DNA from 2 places in the Planomonospora sp. ID91781 genome. Region 2 is predicted to be linked to the other one. Evidence: riboswitches for the same ligand, from Rfam matches in the RefSeq annotation. Region 2 holds a riboswitch; the other holds the start of a gene.
The links. Region 2 has a riboswitch for glycine ahead of gcvP (aminomethyl-transferring glycine dehydrogenase). Riboswitches for the same ligand answer to the same signal wherever they lie in the genome.

Region 1 (10,100 bases), on a different contig from region 2:
GCGGATCTCGTGGCGGTCGCGGAGTCCGGCGGTGGCGGTCTCGATGAGGTCGAGGTGGTCGGTGCGGTCGACCATGAGGGTGATCTCGCGGGCGGCGCGGGGGTCGGTGGCGAGCCGGGTGACGGCGGTGCGGTCGGCGGTGGGGTAGGCGACGAGGATGTCGCGCAGGCCGGTGGAGGCGAGCCAGAGGGCTTCGGGGAGGGTGTAGGCCATGGTGCCGGTGTAGCCGTCCATGGCGAGGATGCGTTGGAGGACGGGGCGGGAGCGGATGGACTTGCTGGCGACGCGGATGGGTTTGCCGTGGGCGCGCCGGGTCATGTCGGTGGCGTTGGCGCGCAGGGCGGCGAGGTCGAGCACGGCGAACGGGGGTTCGAGGTGCGCGGTGGCCCGGTCGTAGCGCTGGCGGTCGTCCATGGGGGCAGGATAACTCCGCCGAAGATACATGAGTAGTTCTCATGTTAACCGGCCGCAGGTAAATTCTTCCTCCGGATCGGGTCAGCAATCGCGTCGGCCGGTGCGTCGTGCCGTACCGGGGCGGGGGCGGACGCCGTAGACCTGGCCGGGTGATGACTACTCTCCAGGAGATCCTGGCGGGCCCGGGAGGCGCGCCGGAGGCGCCCGAGGGGCCGCGGCCGCAGGCGGGCGGGCGCAGGGCGGTGCGGTTGCTGCGGCCGAGCCGGGGCCCGGCGGGCGCGGTGGTCGCGCTGGCGGCCTCGGTGGTGCTGTCCGGGCTGGCGGCGGGCGCGGTGGCGCTGCTGACCGGGTCGTCCTCGGCGCTGGCGGTGTACGGCGGGCTCGCGGCCGGGCCGGGGGCGCTGAGCTGGTCGGACCCGGTGGTGCTGGGGGCGGCGCTGGGAGTGGTGGCGGTGGGCGCGGCGCTGGTCGCGGTGGCGGTCGTGCCCGGACGGCCCCGGCTGGTGCCGCTGGAGACGGGTGATCCGCTGGCGGTGATCGGCCTGACCCGGTCGGGGCTGCGCCGTACGCTGCGGGCCGCGGCGGAGTCGGTGGACGGGGTGGGCCGGGCGCGGGTGCGGCTGGGCCGCGGCGGCGTGGAGGTCCTGGTGGTCGCGGAGACGGACGGGACGGGGCGGTTGCTGCGCCGGGTGGGGGCGGAGGTCGGGGACCGGCTGGCCGCTCTGGGCGCGGTGTGCGGCGACGAGGTCGTGGTGCGGTTGCGCGGCCGGGGGATCTGATGAGGGTCTTTCCGGGTGGGCTGTGCGGCCGGGGGATCGGACGCGGGCGTTCCCGGGCGGTCGGCGCGGGTCGGAGGGTCCGATGAGGATGTTTCCGGGTGGTCTGTGCGGGCGGAGGGGCTGATGAGGGCATATCTGGGCAACCGCGTCGGTCTGACCGTCACCGGGCTGGTGCTGGCCGGGGCGGGAGGGTACGGCGTGCTGCGCGGGCTGGGGGAGGTCCCGGGACACGCGGCGGAGGCGCCGGTGCTGGATCCCGGGCTGCCGGCGCGGCTGGCGGAGGATCCCGGGGCGGGGTGGCTGGCGGCGTTAGTACTTGTAGTACTGGGGCTTGTCGCGGTCCGCTGGCTGCTGCGGTCCCTGGGCTGGGGGCGGCGGGGCCGCCGCAGTGAGACCGGGATCGCGATGCTGGGGGTCGCGCTTAAAGAAGTCGAAGGGCTGAGCCGGGTCCGGGTCCGCACGGTCGAGGGGGACCGGATCCGGATCGGGGTACGCTGCGGGCCCGCGACCGACGTCGGCGAGCTCGTAGCGCGGATGAACGAGGACGCCGTCGACAGGGTTCGGCGGGCGATAGGGGACGATGCGCTGGGGGTTTCCGTCCGGGTGCACGTCCGCCGTCGCTGAGGCCCGCCGGGCGGCCTCGCCCGGGGGGTTCACGGGGCCCTCAGCGGAGTTCTCGGTGGGGGCGCCGGGGGTGCCGGCGGCGGTCTCGGAGTCGCGCCCGCCGAAGGCCAGCCCGGCGGCCAGGCAGGCGAAAGGGGCGGCGACCACCGCGTGGCGGTGGTCGAAGGCCGTGGTGAACTGCGGCAGCGCGATCAGGACGGCGGCCGCGGTCCAGGGCGGGAGGAGGGCGCCGCCGAGGCGCCGCCAGCGGGTCAGGACGCCGATCAGGCCGATGGCCAGGACGACGCCGAGGAAGGGGCCGCGCAGGAAGCCGTGTTCCTGGTAGGCGCGCAGCCAGCCCGCGTAGGGGTCGACGAGGCGCGGTTCGCCGGGGTCGGCCTGGTAGGCGGTGGCGAGTTCGGCGGCGGTGCGGCCGCCGGCGGCGGGGGTGTCGGGCGGGGAGGCGGCGGCGTCGGGGAAGACGTGGGCGCTCTGGTCCTCGGCGGTGGGGTGGACGCGCCGGTCCCAGTCGAAGACGTGGGCGAGGTCGGCGAGTCCGGTGCGCAGGAAGTCGGCGGGCTGGGCTCTGACGGCCTGCAGGGCGAAGTCGCCGGCGAGCGCGTCGCGTTCGGCGGGGGAGCCAGGGAACGTGTTCAGCGGCGAGCCGCCGTCGGAGAGGTAGGCGGAGGGCGGTTTGCGCTCGCCGAGCGGTTCGGCGGGGCAGAGGGCGGCCGCGGGGCCGGTGGGCCTGATCCTGGCGCAGTCGGCGAAGGTCGTCGTGCGGGCCCAGAAGTGGGCGTTGCCGCGGGTCAGGCCGTGGTCGCCGAACTCGGCCGCGAACCAGACGGCGTGCGCGCCGAGGACCAGGGCGGCGGCCGCGGCGGTGGCGGTGACGGCTCTCCAGCCGGCGCGGCGGACGGCCAGGCAGACGAGGACCAGCAGGAGCAGCGGCAGGCCGAGGGCGCGGGTGGCGGCGGCCGCGGCCAGGAGGGCCCCGGCGAGCAGGGCGGTCCGGGCGGACGGGCGGCGGTTCCACAGCAGCAGGGTGAGGGCGAGCACGGCGAGGGACTGGAAGAGCGCGTCCGCCGTGACGAGGTGTTCGAGCCGGATCTGGTGGGCGTCGAGCAGGGCGGGGAGCGCGGCGAGGGTGGCGCCCCAGCCGGGGAGGCGGGCCAGACGGCGCAGCAGGAGGTAGACGCAGCAGGCGGTGGCGAGGCCGAACAGGTGCTGGGCGACGACCACGGCCTGCACGCTCTGCAGCGGGCTCAGCAGCCGCAGGAAGAGGGGGTAGCCGGAGGAGTGCGACCCGGTGGGGCGGAGGGCGAGGGCGGCGTCGAGGTGGGTGAAGGAGTCGGGCCAGAACCACAGGGCGGGGCGGTAGCCGAGTACGGCGAGGGCCCGCAGGCCGCCGCCCGCCAGCAGCGCGACCAGGAACAGCCAGTGGGTGCGGAGGAAGCGGTCCGCCGGTTGGGCTTCCGTCGTCACGCGACCTCCCTGACCTTCACGAACAGGTTGACCACGATAGCTCCAGAGGCGGGCGGTCTCGTCCGCGATGGAGAACTTCGCGGCGCTTGGCGGTGTTCGCAGTGTCCGCCCGGATGTCCGCCTGGATATCCGGATGTCCGCCCGGATACCTGGATGTCTCCGGACGGCCGGACGTCCGCCCGGGGCCGCCGGGGCGGGGCCTTCCGGGCGGACGTCCGCCGTCAGCACTCGATGACGTTGACGGCGAGGCCGCCGCGGCTGGTCTCCTTGTACTTGTCGAGCATGTCGCGGCCGGTGTCGCGCATGGTCTTGATGGCCTTGTCGAGGGCGACGAAGTGCCGGCCGTCGCCGCGCAGCGCGATGCGGGCGGCGGTGATGGCCTTGATGGAGGCGACGGCGTTGCGCTCGATGCACGGGATCTGGACCAGGCCCCCGACGGGGTCGCAGGTCAGGCCGAGGTTGTGCTCGATGCCGATCTCGGCGGCGTTCTCCACCTGCTCGGGGGTGCCGCCGAGCACCTCGGTGAGTCCGGCGGCGGCCATCGAGCAGGCCGAGCCGACCTCGCCCTGGCAGCCGACCTCGGCGCCGGAGATGGAGGCGTTCTCCTTGAACAGCACGCCGATGGCTCCGGCGGTGAGCAGGAAGCGGACGACGCCGTCGTCGTCCGCGCCGCCGCCGGGCCGGCCGTCCGCGCCGTCGGCTCTGCGGACGAAGCGGTCGTAGTAGGTGAGGACGGCGGGGATGATGCCGGCCGCGCCGTTGGTGGGGGCGGTGACGATGCGGCCGCCGGCGGCGTTCTCCTCGTTGACGGCGAGGGCGAACAGGGAGACCCAGTCCATCGTCTGGAGGGGGTCGCTGCCGGGGTCCTCGGCCTGCAGCTGCCGGTGGAGCTGGTGGGCGCGCCTGCGGACCTTGAGGCCGCCGGGGAGCATGCCCTCCTTGGCGATGCCGCGCCGTACGCACTCGGACATGACGCGCCACAGGTCGAGCAGGCGGGCGCGGATCTCGTCCTCGGTGCGGCCGAAGGCCTTCTCGTTCTCGAGCATCAGGCCGGAGACGGACAGGCCGGTCTCGCGGCACCGGGCGAGCAGTTCGGCGGCGGTGGTGAAGGGGTGCGGCAGCTCGGTGTCGTCGGGCTTGATGCGGTCGGCGCCGGTGGCGTTCTCGTCGACGACGAAACCGCCGCCGACGGAGTAGTAGACCTTCTCGCGGAGGGTCTCGCCGTTCTCGTCGAAGGCGGTGAAGCGCATGCCGTTGGGGTGGCCGGGCAGCGAGATCTTCCGCTCGAAGACGAGGTCCTCGCCGACGACGAAGGGGATCTCGCGGGAGCGGTACAGCAGGATGGTCCCGGAGGACCTCATGGCGGCCAGCCGCTCGTCGACGGTGTCGACGTCGACGAGTTCGGGCTTCTCGCCGGACAGGCCGAGCAGGACGGCCTTGTCGCTGCCGTGGCCCTTGCCGGTCAGGCCGAGGGAGCCGTACAGCACGGCCTCGACGCGGGCGGTCTTGTCCAGCAGGCCGTCGCGGTCGAGGCCGCGGGCGAAGCGGTGGGCGGCGGCCATCGGTCCACCGGTGTGGGAGCTGGAGGGGCCGATGCCGATTTTGAAGAGGTCGAAGACGCTGATCGCCATTGATCGGTCCTTGTCCTTACGTCACCGGGACCGCGCGCGCCGGGTGGCGCGCGCGATCACGGTGCGGGAGAGAAGATTTCAGGATTCGCCGGAGGTGAGGGCGGTGTACTCCTCGGCGGAGAGCAGGTCGGCGGCCTCGCCTTCGAGGCGGACGCGGAACAGCCAGCCCTCGCCGTACGGGTCGCCGTTGACCAGGGAGGGGTCGTCGACGACGGCGGTGTTGACCTCGACGACCTCGCCGCCGACGGGGGCGTAGATGTCGCTGACCGACTTGGTCGACTCGACCTCGCCGACCGCGTCGCCGGCGGCGACGGTCGTGCCGACCTCGGGGACCTGCACGTAGACCACGTCACCGAGGGCCTCGGCGGCGTAGGCGGTGATGCCCACGGTGAGGGTCAGGCCGTCGTCGACGCCCGCGATCCACTCGTGTTCCTTGGTGTAGTGCAGTTCGTCGGGAATGCTGCTCACTTGTTCCTCCTGTAGAAAGGCAGGTCGACGACCTCGACCGGCTCGTGGCGGCCCCGGATGTCCACCGCCAGCGCTTCCCCCGTCGCGGCGGTGTCCACGTAGGCCATGGCGATGGGCCTGCCGAGCGACTGCGAGGGGGCCCCGCTGGTGACCTCGCCGACGACCGTGCTGCCGCCGGAGGCCAGCACCACCGGGTAGCCGTGGCGGGGCACGCGGCGGCCGGCCGCGACCAGGCCCGTCAGGCGGCGGGCCGGGGGGACGTCCTTGAGGGGTTCGAGGGCCGCCCGGCCGACGAAGTCGCCCGGTTTGTCAAACTTCACCACACGGCCGAGGCCGGCGTCGAACGGGGTGAGGGCGGTGGACAGCTCGTTGCCGTACAGCGGCATGCCCGCCTCCAGGCGGAGGGTGTCGCGGGCGGACAGGCCGGCGGGGAGCAGGCCGTGCGGCGCGCCCGCCTCGGTGAGCGCGGTCCACAGCGGCTCGGCGTCGTCGTTGGCGACGAACAGCTCGAAGCCGTCCTCGCCGGTGTAGCCGGTGCGGGCGATGAGCGCCTCGCGGCCGGCGACGGTGGCGGGCAGCCCGGCGTAGTACTTGAGGCCGGCGAGGTCGGCGTCGGTGAGCGCGGCGAGGATCTCCTGGGACCTGGGGCCCTGGACCGCGACGAGCGCGTACTGCTCGGAGCGGTCCTCGACGGCGGCGTCGAAGCCCTTGGCCCGTTCGGCGAGCCTGGCGGCGACCGCGGGGTAGTTGGAGGCGTTGGCGACGACCATGAACTCCTCGGGGGCGAGGCGGTAGACGATCAGGTCGTCCAGCACGCCGCCGCGGGAGTTGACGATCATGGTGTAGCGGGCGCGGCCGGGCTCCAGTACGGACAGGTGGCCGACGAGCGCGTAGTCGAGGGCCTGGCCGGCCTGCGGCCCGGTCACGAAGATCTCGCCCATGTGGGAGAGGTCGAACAGGCCCGCGGCCTGACGGACCGCGTTGTGCTCGGCGGACTCGCTGCCGTAGCGGAGCGGCATGAGCCAGCCCGCGAAGTCGGTCAGGGTCGCGCCGAGAGACGTATGGACGCCGCGCAGTGGCGTGGGTCGGGGCATGATCGCACCTCAGGCATGGGTCGGATGAGAGCATCCTCCCCCTCTGTCGTGGATGCCTGAGAGTTTCGCCCGGTTTTTACCGGACTTTCACCTTCGGCGAGACCTCGGGGGCCTGCTTTCCAGAGGGCACCTACCCGCACGGTCCTTTGCCTTGAGAGGTTCGCGGGGAGGGCTTGCTCCTTCAGGGGTCCTGGCCTGGATGTCAGGACGCTCTCCCGCACGGGGTTCACATCGGTGTCGCGGCCAGCCTAACGGCCCGGGACCGCCGAGCGAAATCCCCCGGCGGGACCGCCGCGCCGCCGGGTCCCCCTGATCCGCGGCCGTCGCCGCGCCGCCGGGTCTCCCGGTTCCGGCCGTCGCCGCGCCGCCGGGTCTCCCGGTTCCGGCCGTCGCCGCGCCGCCGGGTCTCCCGGTCCCGGTCGTCTCCGCAGCGCCGTGCCTCCCGGTTCCGGCCGTCGCCGCCGCTGTCGGGTCTCCCGGCCCTGGCCCGGCGGCGCGCTCAGCGGCGGGCGTGCCCGACGAGCGCCTCGAACAGGGCCGATTCGTCATCGGCCTCGGGGTGCCACTGGACCGCCAGGGCGAAGGGGCGGTCCGCCAGCTCCACGGCCTCGACGGTGCCGTCCTGGCTCCGGGCGGTCACGGTCAGGCCGTCGCCCAGCCGGTCGGCGGCCTGGTGGTGGTAGTGGGCCACGTCCTGGCTCTCCGCGCCGAGGATCGTCGCGATCCGGCTGCCGGGGGAGAGCCGTACCGGCATGCGGCCGAAGGTCCCCGGCGCGGGGGCGTGCCCGGTGTGGCCGACCGCGTCGGGCAGGTGCTGGCAGAGGGTTCCGCCCAGGGCCGTGTTGAGGATCTGCAGGCCGCGGCAGACGCCCAGGAACGGCAGGCCGTGCTCCAGGGCCGCCCGGACCAGTCCCAGTTCGGCGTCGTCGCGGAAGTCCCGGACGTGGCTGGTGCGCTCGTGCGGGCGCTCGCCGTACCGGGCCGGGTCGACGTCGCCGCCGCCGGCCAGGATCAGCCCGTCCAGGCGGTCGAGCAGACCGGCGGGGTCGCCCGCCGGGGGCAGGATCACCGGTCGGCCGCCCGCCCGGACCACGTGGTCGACGTAGCCGTACGGCAGGAGCGCCGCGGTCGTCTCCCAGACGGTGAAGCGGGCGGGTTCGACGTAGCAGGTGATGCCGATGACGGGGCGGGACACGGCTACAGCGGGGTGACGTAGGCGCCGGAGATGCCACCGTCGACGAGGAACTGCGAGGCGGTGACGAAGCTCGCGTCGTCGGAGGCCAGGAACGCCACCGCGGCGGCGATCTCGGCGGCCTCGGCGAACCGGCCGAGCGGGACGTGCACCAGGCGGCGCTGCGCCCGCTCCGGGTCGGCGGCGAACAGCTCCTGCAGCAGCGGGGTGTTCACCGGTCCAGGGCACAGCGCGTTGACCCGGATGCCCTCGCGGGCGAACTGCACGCCCAGCTCCCGCGACATCGCCAGCACGCCGCCCTTGGAGGCGGTGTAGGAGATCTGGCTGGTCGCCGAGCCCATCACCGCGACGAACGACGCGGTGTTGACGATGGAGCCCCCGCCGCGCCGCCGCATGTGCGGGATGACGTGCTTGCAGCACAGGTAGACGCTGGTCAGGTTGACCTCCTGGACCCGGCGCCAGGCGTCCAGGCCGGTCTCCAGGATCGAGTCGTCGTCCGGCGGGGAGATGCCGGCGTTGTTGAACGCGATGTCCACGCCGCCGTAGGCGTCGGCCGCCTCCTGGTACATCCGGATCACGTCGCCCTCGTCGGTGACGTCGGCGCGCACGAACAGGCCGCCCACCTCGGCGGCGGCCTTCGCGCCGGCGGTCTCGTCGACGTCGGCGCAGACCACCTTCGCGCCCTCCTGGGCGAACCGGCGCGCGGTGGCCAGCCCGATCCCGCTCCCCGCCCCGGTGATGACGGCCACCCGGTCCTGCAGGCGCTGCATCGGTCCTCCCTGCATCAATCCTCCGAAATGAAGACGTTCTTGGTCTCGGTGAACGCGGCCAGGGCGTCCGCCCCCAGTTCGCGGCCGAGCCCGGACTGCTTGAACCCGCCGAACGGCGTCCAGTAGCGCACCGACGAGTGGGAGTTGACGGAGAGGTTGCCCGCCTCGACGGCGCGGGCCGTGCGCAGCGCCCGTCCCACGTCGCGGGTCCAGATCGAGCCGCTGAGGCCGTACCGGGTGTCGTTGGCGATCCGTACGGCGTCGGCCTCGTCGTCGAACGGGACGACCGACACCACCGGGCCGAAGATCTCCTCGGTGAACGCCGGGTCGGTGACCTCGGGCGTCAGGACGGTGGGCGGGAACCAGAAGCCGGGCCCGGAGGGGCAGGAGCCCTGCAGGTAGGGGGTGCCGGTGACGAAGGAGGCGACCCTCTCCCGGTGGGCGGCGCTGATCAGCGGCCCCATCTCGGTGTCCTCGGCGCGCGGGTCGCCGACCTTCACCGCGAGCACCGCCTCCGACAGCAGGCCGAGGAACTCGTCGTAGACCGGCCGTTCCACCAGGACGCGGGAGCGGGCGCAGCAGTCCTGGCCGGCGTTGTCGAAGACCGCGTACGGCGCGGTGGCGGCGGCCCTGGCCAGGTCGGCGTCGGCGAAGACGATGTTGGCGCTCTTGCCGCCCAGCTCCAGGGTGAGCCGCTTGACCCGCCGGGCGCACACGGCGCCGATCTCCTTGCCGACCTCGGTCGAGCCGGTGAACACGATCTTCGCGACGTCCGGGTGCTCGACGAGGCGGGCGCCGGCGGTCTCGCCCTCGCCGGGCACGACCTGGAGCACGCCCTCGGGCAGGCCGGCGTCCAGAGCCAGCTCGGCCAGGCGCAGCGCGGTCAGCGGGGTCTGCTCGGCGGGTTTGACGATCACCGTGTTGCCCGCCGCCAGCGCCGGGGCGGCCCCCCAGGTCATGACGACCATGGGGAAGTTCCACGGCACGATCACCCCGACGACGCCCAGCGGCTCGGCGAAGGTGACGTCCCAGCCGCCGGGCACCGGGATCTGCCTGCCGTGGTCGCGCTCGGGCGCGCCGGCGTAGAAGTCCAGCACGTCGCGTACGTTGCCCGCCTCCCAGCGGGCGTTGCCGGCGGTGTGCCCGGCGTTGGCGGTCTCCAGGGCGGCCAGTTCGGCGGCGTGGGAGTCGACCAGCGCGGCGAACCGGCGCAGCAGCCGGGCGCGGTCGCCGGGGGCGACCCGCCGCCAGGCGGGGAAGGCGGCCCTGGCGCGCTCGACCGCCCGGTCCACCTCGGCGGCACCGGCGAGCTCGACTTCGGCGACGACCTCCTCGGTCGCCGGATTGACGATCTTCATGTTCACATCCGTTCGAATCCGCGCACCAGCTCCCAGTCGGTGACGGCCGCGTCGAAGGCGGCCAGCTCGACCCGGGCGGCGTTGGCGTAGTGCGCCGCGACCTCCTCGCCGAAGGCGTCGCGGGCGAGCGCGGAGCCCTCCCACAGGGCCAGGGCGTCGCGCAGCGTGCCGGGGACCGTCTCGGAGCCGGAGGCGTAGGCGTTGCCGGCGAACGGCTCCTCGAGCTCCAGTTCGTTCTCGACGCCGTGCAGCCCGGCCGCGATCATCGCGGCGACCGCCAGGTAGGGGTTGACGTCGCCGCCGGGC
Region 2 (10,100 bases):
CCTGCTGCAGGGCGAGTTCCCCGACGTCAGCATCTCCAAGATCCGTTTCTTGGAGGGCGAGGGGTTGATCGAACCGGAGCGCAGTCCCTCCGGCTACCGCAAGTTCACCTACGCCGACGTCGAGCGGCTCCGCTACATCCTCAGCGAGCAGCGTGACCGCTACCTGCCGCTGCGCGTGATCAAGGACCGGCTGGAGGAGGCCGACCGCGAGGAGCGGCCCGTCGCCCGGCCGCGCGCCGTGCCCTCGGAGGCGCAGCCGGAGGTCCGGCTCAGCCGCGAGGAGCTCCTGGCCGCCGCCGAGATCGACGAGGAGACCCTGGCCGAGCTCGAGGACTACGGACTGCTGGCGGCCGTGGCCCGGCACTACGACGCCGAGGCGCTGGCCGTGGCCCGCAGCGTCGGCGCGCTGTCCGCCTTCGGTCTCCGGGCCCGCCACCTGAGGGCGGTCAGGGCCGCCGCCGAGCGGGAGGCCGGGCTCGTGGAGCAGGCCGTCGCGCCGCTGCTGCGCCGTCGCGCGCCCGGTGCGATCGACCGGGCCGACGAGACCGCCAGGGAGATCTCCGGCCTGCTGCTGGAATTGCACGCCTCGCTGCTGCGTTCCGGTGTTCGTGGGGTCCTGGGCCGGTGAGGGCCTGACCGGGCGCCCGCGCCCCCGCGGGTGTTACGTTGAATGAAACGGTTGAACCCAGCGAAAACGGAGCAGCCCGTGTTGCAGATGGAGGTCGTGGGCGTCCGGGTCGAGATGCCCTCCAACCAGCCGATCGTCCTGCTGAAGGAGGCACACGGGGAGCGCTACCTGCCGATCTGGATCGGGATGACCGAGGCGACCGCGATCGCCATGGCGCAGGCCGAGGAGCCGCCGCCCCGGCCGCTCACGCACGACCTGTTCCGTGACGTCATCGACGCGCTCGGGGTCCGGCTGACCACGGTGAACATCGTCGCGCTCCGGGAGGGGATCTTCTTCGCGGACCTGGTGTTCTCCAACGGGGCCGAGGTGAGCGCCCGGCCGTCGGACTCCATCGCCCTGGCCCTGCGCACCGGTGCCCGCATCTTCGCCAGCGAGGACGTCGTCAGGGAGGCCGGAGTGATCATTCCTGAGGACCAGGAGGGGCAGGAGGACGAGGTGGAGAAGTTCAGGGAGTTCCTTGACCAGATCTCGCCGGAGGACTTCGGCCGTGCGGGGTAGGAATTTCGGTGCATTTACGCTTCACGACGCGCCGAGTGGGGTCGTTGACTGAGGCAGATCCCAGTCTTACGGTGCGAGTGAACCTGTGGCCGTGTACAAACCCCCAGATCAGGCCATGGGATGAGAGAAAGCCGGAGGTCCGCAGTGGCGGTCAGCAGCGGCGAAGGAAAGGCGGCCGGCCAGGATGATCCGGGGCGGCGCCGGTCGGCGCGCCAGCGCGCCGGAGAAGAAGGCCTGCTGTTCGACGGGCGACCGGTGAGCCCGCCCGCCGACGTCGGCTATCGAGGCCCCACGGCCTGCACCGCTGCCGGGATCACCTACCGGCAGCTGGACTACTGGGCGCGCACCGGCCTGGTGGAGCCCACCGTCAGGGCCGCCCACGGCTCCGGCACCCAGCGGCTGTACGGCTTCCGCGACATCCTGGTGCTCAAGGTCGTCAAACGCCTGCTCGACACGGGCGTCTCCCTGCAGCAGATCCGGATCGCCGTGCACCACCTGCGCTCCCGCGGGGCCGGCGACCTGGCCCAGATCACCCTGATGAGCGACGGGGCCAGCGTCTACGAGTGCACCTCGCCCGACGAGGTCATCGACCTGCTGCAGGGCGGCCAAGGTGTGTTCGGCATCGCGCTGGGCCGGGTCTGGCAGGAGGTGGAGGGCTCCCTGGCGGAGCTTCCCGGCGAGCGTGCGGAGAGCGACGAAGGCCCTTTAGGCGATCACCCCGGCGATGAGCTGGCCCGCCGTCGGCAGGCTCGGCGCACGGGGTAAAGTTGTTCTCGCTGACGACCCTGTGCGGGAGAGACCCCGACCATGGTCGGGGCGCCGAAGGAGCAACCTCCCCGGAATCTCTCAGGCACCCTGTACCGCACGGACGAGGCAACTCTGGAAAGCAGGTGCGTCCGCCAGGCGCGTCTCACCGACGGTGAAAGCCTCCCCGTCAGGGGCAGGTGAAGCTCTCAGGTCGAGATGACAGAGGGGGAGATCCGGCCCGTACGCCCGCGCCCAGCGCCGGTCTCCACCGCCTCGGGAGGCTTTCCATGACCGACCTGTCACCCCTCAGCGAGCTCGCCCCCCCGCCGTTCGCCACCCGCCACATCGGGCCCGACGACGCCGACCAGACCCGCATGCTGGAGGCGGTCGGATTCGCCTCCGTCGCCGACCTGACCGCGGTGGCCGTGCCCGAGGTGATCCGCTCCGCGGACCGGCTGGAGCTGCCCTCGGCGGCGAGCGAGACCGAGGCGATCGGGGAGCTGCGCGCGCTGGCCGCCCGCAACACCGTGCTCACCTCGATGATCGGCCTCGGCTACCACGACACGGTCACCCCCGCGGTCATCCGCCGCAACCTGCTGGAGAACCCCGGCTGGTACACCGCGTACACCCCCTACCAGCCGGAGATCTCCCAGGGCCGGCTGGAGGCCCTGCTCAACTTCCAGACGGTCGTCTCCGACCTCACCGGGCTCGACATCGCCGGCGCCTCCCTGCTGGACGAGGCCACCGCCGCGGCCGAGGCGATGACCCTGGCCCGCCGCGCCGGCCGGGCGAAGTCGGACGTGTTCGTGGTCGACGCCGACGCGCTGCCGCAGACCAAGGCCGTGCTGCGCACCCGCGCCGAGCCGCTCGGCATCGAGCTGGTCGAGAGCGACCTGTCCGGGGAGCTCCCCGAGTGCTTCGGCGTCCTGGTGCAGTACCCCGGCGCGAGCGGCCGGATCCGCGACTTCCGCGCGGTCGCCGAGGCCGCCCGCGCCCGCGGCGCCCAGGTCGTGGCCGCCGCCGACCTGCTGGCGCTCACGGTGCTCACCCCGCCCGGCGAGCTCGGCGCCGACATCGCGATCGGCTCCTCCCAGCGGTTCGGCGTCCCGCTCGGCTTCGGCGGCCCGCACGCGGCCTACATGGCGGTCCGCGAGGGTCTCCAGAGGCAGATGCCCGGCCGGCTGGTCGGCGTCTCCCAGGACGCCGACGGGCGCCCCGCCTACCGGCTCGCGCTGCAGACCCGCGAGCAGCACATCCGCCGGGAGAAGGCCACCAGCAACATCTGCACCGCGCAGGTGCTGCTCGCCGTGATCGCCGGCATGTACGCCGTCCACCACGGCCCCGACGGCCTGCGCCGGATCGCCCGGCGCGTGCACCGGCTCGCCGTGGTGCTCGCCGAGGGCCTGCGCCAGGGCGGCGTGGAGGTCGTGCACGACGTCTTCTTCGACACCGTGCTCGCCCGGGTGCCCGGCCGCGCGGAGCGGGTCGTCGCGACCGCCCGCGACAACGGGGTCAACCTCCGCCTGGTCGACGCCGACCACGTGGGCGTCAGCTGCGACGAGAAGACCGAGCTGCTCCACCTGGAGCAGGTCCTGGCCGCCTTCGAGGTCAGCGGCGCGGTCCTGGCCGACCTGGACGCCGCCGCGCACGACGCGCTCCCCGCCGAGCTGCTGCGCACGAGCGACTACCTCACCCACCCGGTCTTCCACGCCCACCGCTCCGAGACCGCGCTCCTGCGCTACCTGCGCCGGCTCCAGGACAAGGACGTCGCGCTCGACCGGTCGATGATCCCGCTGGGCTCCTGCACCATGAAGCTCAACGCGACCACCGAGATGGAGCCGATCACCTGGCCGGAGTTCGCCGGCCTGCACCCGTACGCCCCCGAGGACCAGGTCGAGGGCTATCTGGAGCTCATCAGGGAGCTGGAGCGCTGGCTGGCCGAGGTCACCGGCTACGACGCCGTGTCGATCCAGCCCAACGCCGGCTCCCAGGGCGAGTTCGCCGGCCTGCTGGCCATCCGCGCCTACCACCGGGCTCGGGGCGAGGCCGGTCGCGAGGTCTGCCTCATCCCGTCCTCGGCGCACGGCACCAACGCCGCCAGCGCCGTCATGGCGGGCATGAAGGTGGTCGTGGTGGCCTGCGACGACGACGGCAACGTCGACCTCGGCGACCTGGAGGCCAAGATCGAGGCGCACCGCGACCGGCTCGCCGCGATCATGGTCACCTACCCGTCCACGCACGGCGTGTACGAGGAGGGCATCACCCGGGTCTGCGAGCTGGTCCACGAGGCCGGCGGCCAGGTCTACGTCGACGGCGCCAACCTCAACGCCCTGGTCGGCCTGGCCAAGCCCGGCGAGTTCGGAGCCGACGTGTCCCACCTGAACCTGCACAAGACCTTCTGCATCCCGCACGGCGGCGGCGGCCCCGGTGTCGGCCCGGTCGCGGTCCGCGCCCACCTCGCCGACTACCTGCCCGGCCACCCGCTGCGCGAGGGCTCGGCGGTCGGCCCGGTCTCCGCCGCGCCGTACGGCTCGGCCGGCATCCTGCCGATCTCCTGGGCCTACATCCGGATGATGGGCGGCGAGGGCCTCAAGGCCGCGACCGAGCAGGCCATCCTGTCGGCCAACTACCTGGCCCGCCGACTGGCTCCGCACTACCCGGTCCTGTACACCGGCCGGGGCGGGCTGGTCGCCCACGAGTGCATCGTCGACCTGCGCCAGATCACCAAGGAGACCGGCGTCACCGTCGACGACGTGGCCAAGCGCCTGGTCGACTACGGCTTCCACGCGCCGACCATGTCCTTCCCGGTGGCCGGGACGCTGATGATCGAGCCGACCGAGAGCGAGGACCTGGCCGAGCTCGACCGGTTCTGCGACGCGATGATCGCGATCCGGGAGGAGATCGGGAAGGTCGCCTCGGGGGCCTACGACCGGACCGACAACCCGCTGCGCAACGCGCCGCACACCGCCGACTGCGTCGCCGCCGACGAGTGGTCCCACGCCTACACGCGCACCGAGGCCGCCTACCCGGTGCCGTCGCTGCGCGAGGGCAAGTACTGGTCGCCGGTGCGCCGCATCGACCAGGCCTACGGCGACCGCAACCTCGTCTGCTCCTGCCCGCCGCTGGAGGCGTACGAGGACTGACCCGCCCGCCGTACGGCCCGCCCGCGGGACCGCACGGATCACCGCGTATGCGAAGACGCGGACGGCCCCGAGTCGTTAGGCTCGGGGCCGTTCCTTACCCGGGGAGGATCTTGAATGCCGGACGTCGACACACACCCCCTGGAGGTCGCGCGCAGGCTGGCCGAGGACGGCGACCTGGACGGCGCCGCCGCGATCTTCGCCGAGCTGGCCGCCGACGCCGACGGGCCCGACCGGGCCCAGGCAGCGGTGGGGCTGGCCGTGGTGCTCCAGGAGCGGGGGGACGTGCCGGGGGCCCGTGCCGCCGCGCGCACCGCGCTGGCGACGGGGCATCCGGAGTTCGCCGCGCAGGCGGCCTGCCTGCTCGCCGAGAGCTTCGAGAGCGAGGACCTGACCGATCAGGCCAGGGCGGCCTGGCAGGCCGCCCTGGGGCTCGGGAACCCCGGCTACGCACCGCTGGCGCACATGGCCCTGGCCCGGCTGGCCGCGGACGAGCGGGAGGCGGAGGAGGCGCTGCGGGCCGCCCTGGCCACCGGGGACCCGGAGATCGCCTCCCGGGCGGCCCAGCGGCTGGCGGAGTTCCTCCTGGAGGAGGGGGAACCCGGGGAAGCGGCCGACGTGCTCCTGGAGGCGCTGGCGGTGCCGGACGTGGCCGATCCGCCGCGGCTGCGGGTGCTGCTCGGCGTGGCGCACCTGGAACTGGCGTGCGCGGAGTTCGAGGGGGCGGTGGAGGAGGGCGGCGACGTCGAGACGAGCGCGCTGGCCATCGAGCTCCTGGCCCGGACGCTCCCGCTGCGGGGGCGCGACGAGGACGCCGAGCGGGTGTGGGACTACGGCCTCGGCCATGCCGACGAGCGGCTGGCCGCCCAGGTCCGGCTGCGCCGCGACCGCGACCTGCCGTAGCGAGTGGCGGTTCCGCCGCCGCGGGCCCACCCTCATGCGGGACGGAGCAGGAGCCGTGTCACGGTCCCTGCTGGGAGCGGGCGGACCGGGCACCGCTCGGGGGCCGGGCCGTCCGGCCCGGCGGCCGATCCACCCGTGGGAGCACCCCCTCCGGGGGGGCACGGCCCCGGCGGGGGACGGCGGCCGGATCAGTAGTCGCGGTAGTCGCGGCGGCGCCAGCCGCCCAGCGCGTGGGCGAGGTTGACCGCGATGATGCCGCCCCAGGCGAGCAGCAGGCCGGCGACCCCGGCCTCGCCCGCGGCGATGCCGGTCAGCGGGATGCCGATGCCCAGTGAGCCCAGCGCGATCGTGGCCGACGAATCACCGCTCCTGCGCTGCTTCTTGGGGGGCGGTCCGTAGGGTGCGGAGCCGGTGGCATGCACCTCGGCCCGCACGCGGGCGGCGATGGTCGCGTCGAGCCGTTCGACGAACGACTCGACGAGCGCCGTTTCGTACTCGGGGCCCAGTTCGCGCCGGGCGTCGAGGGTGGCGCGCATGTCCTGGCGGATGTCGTGGTTTTCCTGCACGTTCCCAGTCTGCACCCTGCGCGGGGGCATGGCATCGGTCATCAGGACGAGATCCGCGGACGGCACCGGTAGCGTTCCCCCATGGAGATCGTGACGCCGCACGGCCCGGCGCGGGCCGAGATCGACCCGGTTCCGGACCCCAGGTTCCTGCTGGTCCTCACGCACGGCTCGGCCGGGGGAGTGGAGGCGCCGGACCTGCTGGCCGTACGGGACGCCGTGCTGGGGATCGGCGGCCTGGTCGCCCGGGTGACGCAGCCGTTCCGGTTGCGCGGTGCGCACGCGCCGGGCTCGGCGGTCAAGCAGGACGAGGCGTGGGCGGCCGCGGTGGCGGAGGTCCGCCGGAGTCACCCCGGCCTGCCGCTGGTGCAGGGCGGGCGGAGCAACGGGGCCAGGGTGGCGTGCCGTACGGCGGGCGCGGTGGGGGCCGAGGCGGTCGTCGCACTGGCCTTCCCGCTGCACCCGCCGAGCAGGCCGGAGCGCTCCCGCGCGCAGGAACTGCGCGCCGCGGGCGTGGACGTGCTGGCGGTCAGCGGGGACCGGGACCCCTTCGGCGTGCCGGCGGCGGAGGACGTCGCACGCCTGGTCGTGCTGCCGGGGGAGGGACACGACCTGAAGAAGGACCCCGCCCTGGTGGGCGGGGCCGTGGCCGGGTGGCTCGACGCCAGGGCGCGGGCCCGGCGCTGATCAGACAGGGCGCGGCCCGCCCCCGGTGACGCGGATGCTCAGGAGACGCCGGCCAGGGGGCGGTGCGGCTCGATGACGGCACCATCGGGCAGCAGCTCACCGGTGTCCTCGAACAGCACCACGCCGTTGCAGAGAAGGCTCCACCCCTGCTCGGGGTGGGCGACCACGGTGCGGGCGGCCTCGCGGCCCGGCCCATCGGCGGAAGGGCAGGACGGCTCGTGCGGGCACATCGGCGTGCCTCCAGATCTCTCGTGTCGGCTCGCCGGGGTCGACGTCGGCGATCGGCGGGCACCGTCACCGATGGGACCCCGTTCCCACGTATGACGAGGGACGAGCGTTTGCGGTTGACATATGACGGTGCACGCCTCGAACGGGGTGAGGCGTGCACACTGAACAGCTCAAGTGTGTGACGGGTCACACCCGCGCGACATAGTCAGTTAGGACCGTTTGAGGGCCATTGGAAGTGGCCCTTCGGTCCCAGTGGGGGCGTGACCTATGACACCGGTATGTGACCTATGACACAGCGTGCCGCATCACCCGATAACCGGCCAAGTGCGACACGCCGGAGATTGTGTAAACGATCGGTTGTGAACCGGAGAGCCGACCGGAGCCGCCTCCGCGTCCCGGGCCGTCCGCGCCGGTCCGGGAGGGGTCAGCTCCGGGTGAGGCCGGCCAGCAGGGCGTCGAGCCCCCGCTCGAAATCCGCGTCGGCCGCCGCGCTGCCGCCGCCTCTGGAGGGCGGCAGCCACGGCTCGGCGTCATCCTCCGGACCGGCGGGCTCGGCCCAGCCCGACTGCTGGACCTCCACCGCCACCGCGCCGAAGACGTAGGCGCGCAGCGCCCGCACGGCCTGGGCCGCGTCCGGCAGCCCCGCCTCGGCCAGCTGTTCGGTCTGCTCCCGCACGGCCATCGCGGCCTGCCCCTTGGGTGGCTTGGTCAGGGCCAGGGCGAGCACTCCGGGGTGCTCCCGCAGTGCGGCGCGGCTCGCCCGGCACCACTCGCGCGCGGTCTCCCGCCAGTCGCCGCCGGGCTCCACGTGGACAGTGGTGACGTGCTCGGCGAGGGCGTCCATCAGCGCGTCCTTGCCGCGGGGCAGGTGGTGGTAGATGGCCATCGCCTCCACCTGGAGCGCGTCGCCCAGCCGCCGCATGGTCAGCCGCCGCAGCCCCTGGCTGTCGGCGATGTGCAGGGCCGCCTCGATGATGCGCTCCCTGGACAGGGGGATCGGTGGTCGCTTGGCCGGCATGGAGCCATCCTGCCACCAGCTGCCTTACTGTGTAAAGGAAATCGCCGGTTCCGTCGGCGGCGTGTCCGCCGGGCCGGCACCGGGTCGGCACCGGGTCGGCACTGAGGCGGCACCGGGGCGGCACCGGGGCGGCACTGAGCCGCTCGCCGGTGCCGCGCGGTGCCGCATGGTGCGCCGCCGTCCCCTGAGTGCGTGGGCCCGCGGCGGACGGCGTAGGCTAACCGCTGTCACCAGCCGGGCAGTCAGCCGAGAGAGGGCAGAAGATGGCGTTTTTCCGACCGCGAGTGAGCCGGGAGGCGGAGGTTCGCTACCACGCTGACCAGGAGGTCGGGAAGAGCTTCCCCGAGCTTCTGCGGAAGGCCCGCCTGGCCGAGGCCGCGCTGCGCGAGGTGCAGGCCACCACGACCTCCTCCGCCGAGCGGCGGGCCGCCGCCCTGGTCCTGGACAAGGCATTGACCGAGGCGCTGCGCGCCGCCGAGGCCAACCAGCGGGTGGCCTTCGGCGTCAGGTCCTACGACGACCGGCTCCGCCGCCGCAAGGGCCGGGCGACCCCCAGAGGAGCCGAGTGGACCACCGAGGTCGAGCGCCTGCGCACTCTGCGTGAGCGCAACCGCCTCGTCGACATGCCGCGCGACGTGCTCCCCGTCGGCACCGCGAACCGCGCGGGCACCACGCCCTGAGACCCGGGCGCCGGACGCGCCGAGCCCCGGTACGGCGGGACCGTACCGGGGCTCGGCGCGTCCGCGGGGCTCAGCTGGCCCAGTCGAGCAGCGGGCGGGTGTTGCTCGGGTGGCGCAGCTTGGACAGGGATTCCTTCTCCAGCTGGCGGATGCGCTCCCGGGTCAGGCCGAGGTGCTTGCCGATCTCGTCGAGGGTGTGGGGCTTGCCGTCGACGAGGCCGAAGCGCAGGGCCATGATCCGGGCCTCCCTGGGGGAGAGGTTGCCGAGCACGCCGCGCAGCTGCTCGCCCAGCAGTTGGCGGTCCACCACCTCGGAGGCCTCCGGGGAGTCGACGTCCTCGATGAGGTCGCCGATGGTGGTCTCGCCGTCCTCGCCGATGGTGGCGTTGAGGCTGAGCGGCTGGCGGCTGGTGCGCAGCAGCTCCTCGATCTGGTCGGGGGTCCTGTCCAGCTCGACCGCCAGCTCCTCGGGCGTGGGCTCGCGGCCCAGCCGCTGGTGCATGTCGCGCTCGACGCGGGAGAGCTTGGACAGCATCTCCAGCACGTGCACGGGCAGGCGGATGGTGCGGGCGGAGTCGGCGAAGCCGCGCTGGATGGCCTGCCTGATCCACCACATCGCGTAGGTGGAGAACTTGTAACCCTTGGTGTAGTCGAACTTCTCCACCGCGCGGATCAGGCCGAGGTTGCCCTCCTGGACCACGTCGAGCAGGGCCATGCCGCGGTCGGTGTACTTCTTGGCGACGGAGACGACGAGCCGGAGGTTGGCCTCCAGCATGTGGTCCTTGGCGCGGCGGCCGTCCTCGGCGACCCACTCCAGGTCGTCGCGGACGTCGGCGGGCAGGCCGGGCTCGGACTCCAGCTTGGCCTCGGCGTACAGGCCGGCCTCGATCCGCTTGGCGAGCTCGACCTCCTGCGCGGCGGTGAGCAGCGTGCGGCGGCCGATCGACT

Region 1: another riboswitch for glycine. It lies ahead of gcvT (glycine cleavage system aminomethyltransferase GcvT); the one in region 2 lies ahead of gcvP (aminomethyl-transferring glycine dehydrogenase).

The regions. Positions count from the first base shown of each region.
Region 1 covers NZ_JABTEY010000001.1:2,432,856-2,442,955, forward strand. The annotation lists gene HS048_RS11125 (amino acid deaminase/aldolase) at 1-414, opposite strand, end outside; gene HS048_RS11130 (DUF6286 domain-containing protein) at 567-1,193, shown strand; gene HS048_RS11135 (hypothetical protein) at 1,503-3,281, opposite strand; gene HS048_RS11140 (L-serine ammonia-lyase) at 3,503-4,912, opposite strand; gene gcvH (glycine cleavage system protein GcvH) at 4,991-5,380, opposite strand; gene gcvT (glycine cleavage system aminomethyltransferase GcvT) at 5,377-6,474, opposite strand; glycine riboswitch at 6,508-6,603, opposite strand; glycine riboswitch at 6,604-6,702, opposite strand; gene HS048_RS11155 (gamma-glutamyl-gamma-aminobutyrate hydrolase family protein) at 6,974-7,669, opposite strand; gene HS048_RS11160 (3-oxoacyl-ACP reductase) at 7,672-8,436, opposite strand; gene HS048_RS11165 (aldehyde dehydrogenase) at 8,451-9,794, opposite strand; gene HS048_RS11170 (glutamine synthetase family protein) at 9,797-10,100, opposite strand, start outside.
Region 2 covers NZ_JABTEY010000002.1:82,809-92,908, forward strand. The annotation lists gene HS048_RS19570 (MerR family transcriptional regulator) at 1-628, shown strand, start outside; gene HS048_RS19575 (bifunctional nuclease family protein) at 707-1,186, shown strand; gene HS048_RS19580 (MerR family transcriptional regulator) at 1,331-1,951, shown strand; glycine riboswitch at 1,967-2,059, shown strand; gene gcvP (aminomethyl-transferring glycine dehydrogenase) at 2,221-5,076, shown strand; gene HS048_RS19590 (hypothetical protein) at 5,191-5,976, shown strand; gene HS048_RS19595 (hypothetical protein) at 6,165-6,542, opposite strand; gene HS048_RS19600 (alpha/beta family hydrolase) at 6,624-7,226, shown strand; gene HS048_RS19605 (DUF5999 family protein) at 7,265-7,456, opposite strand; gene HS048_RS19610 (TetR/AcrR family transcriptional regulator C-terminal domain-containing protein) at 7,879-8,472, opposite strand; gene HS048_RS19615 (hypothetical protein) at 8,736-9,152, shown strand; gene HS048_RS37325 (RNA polymerase sigma factor) at 9,223-10,100, opposite strand, start outside.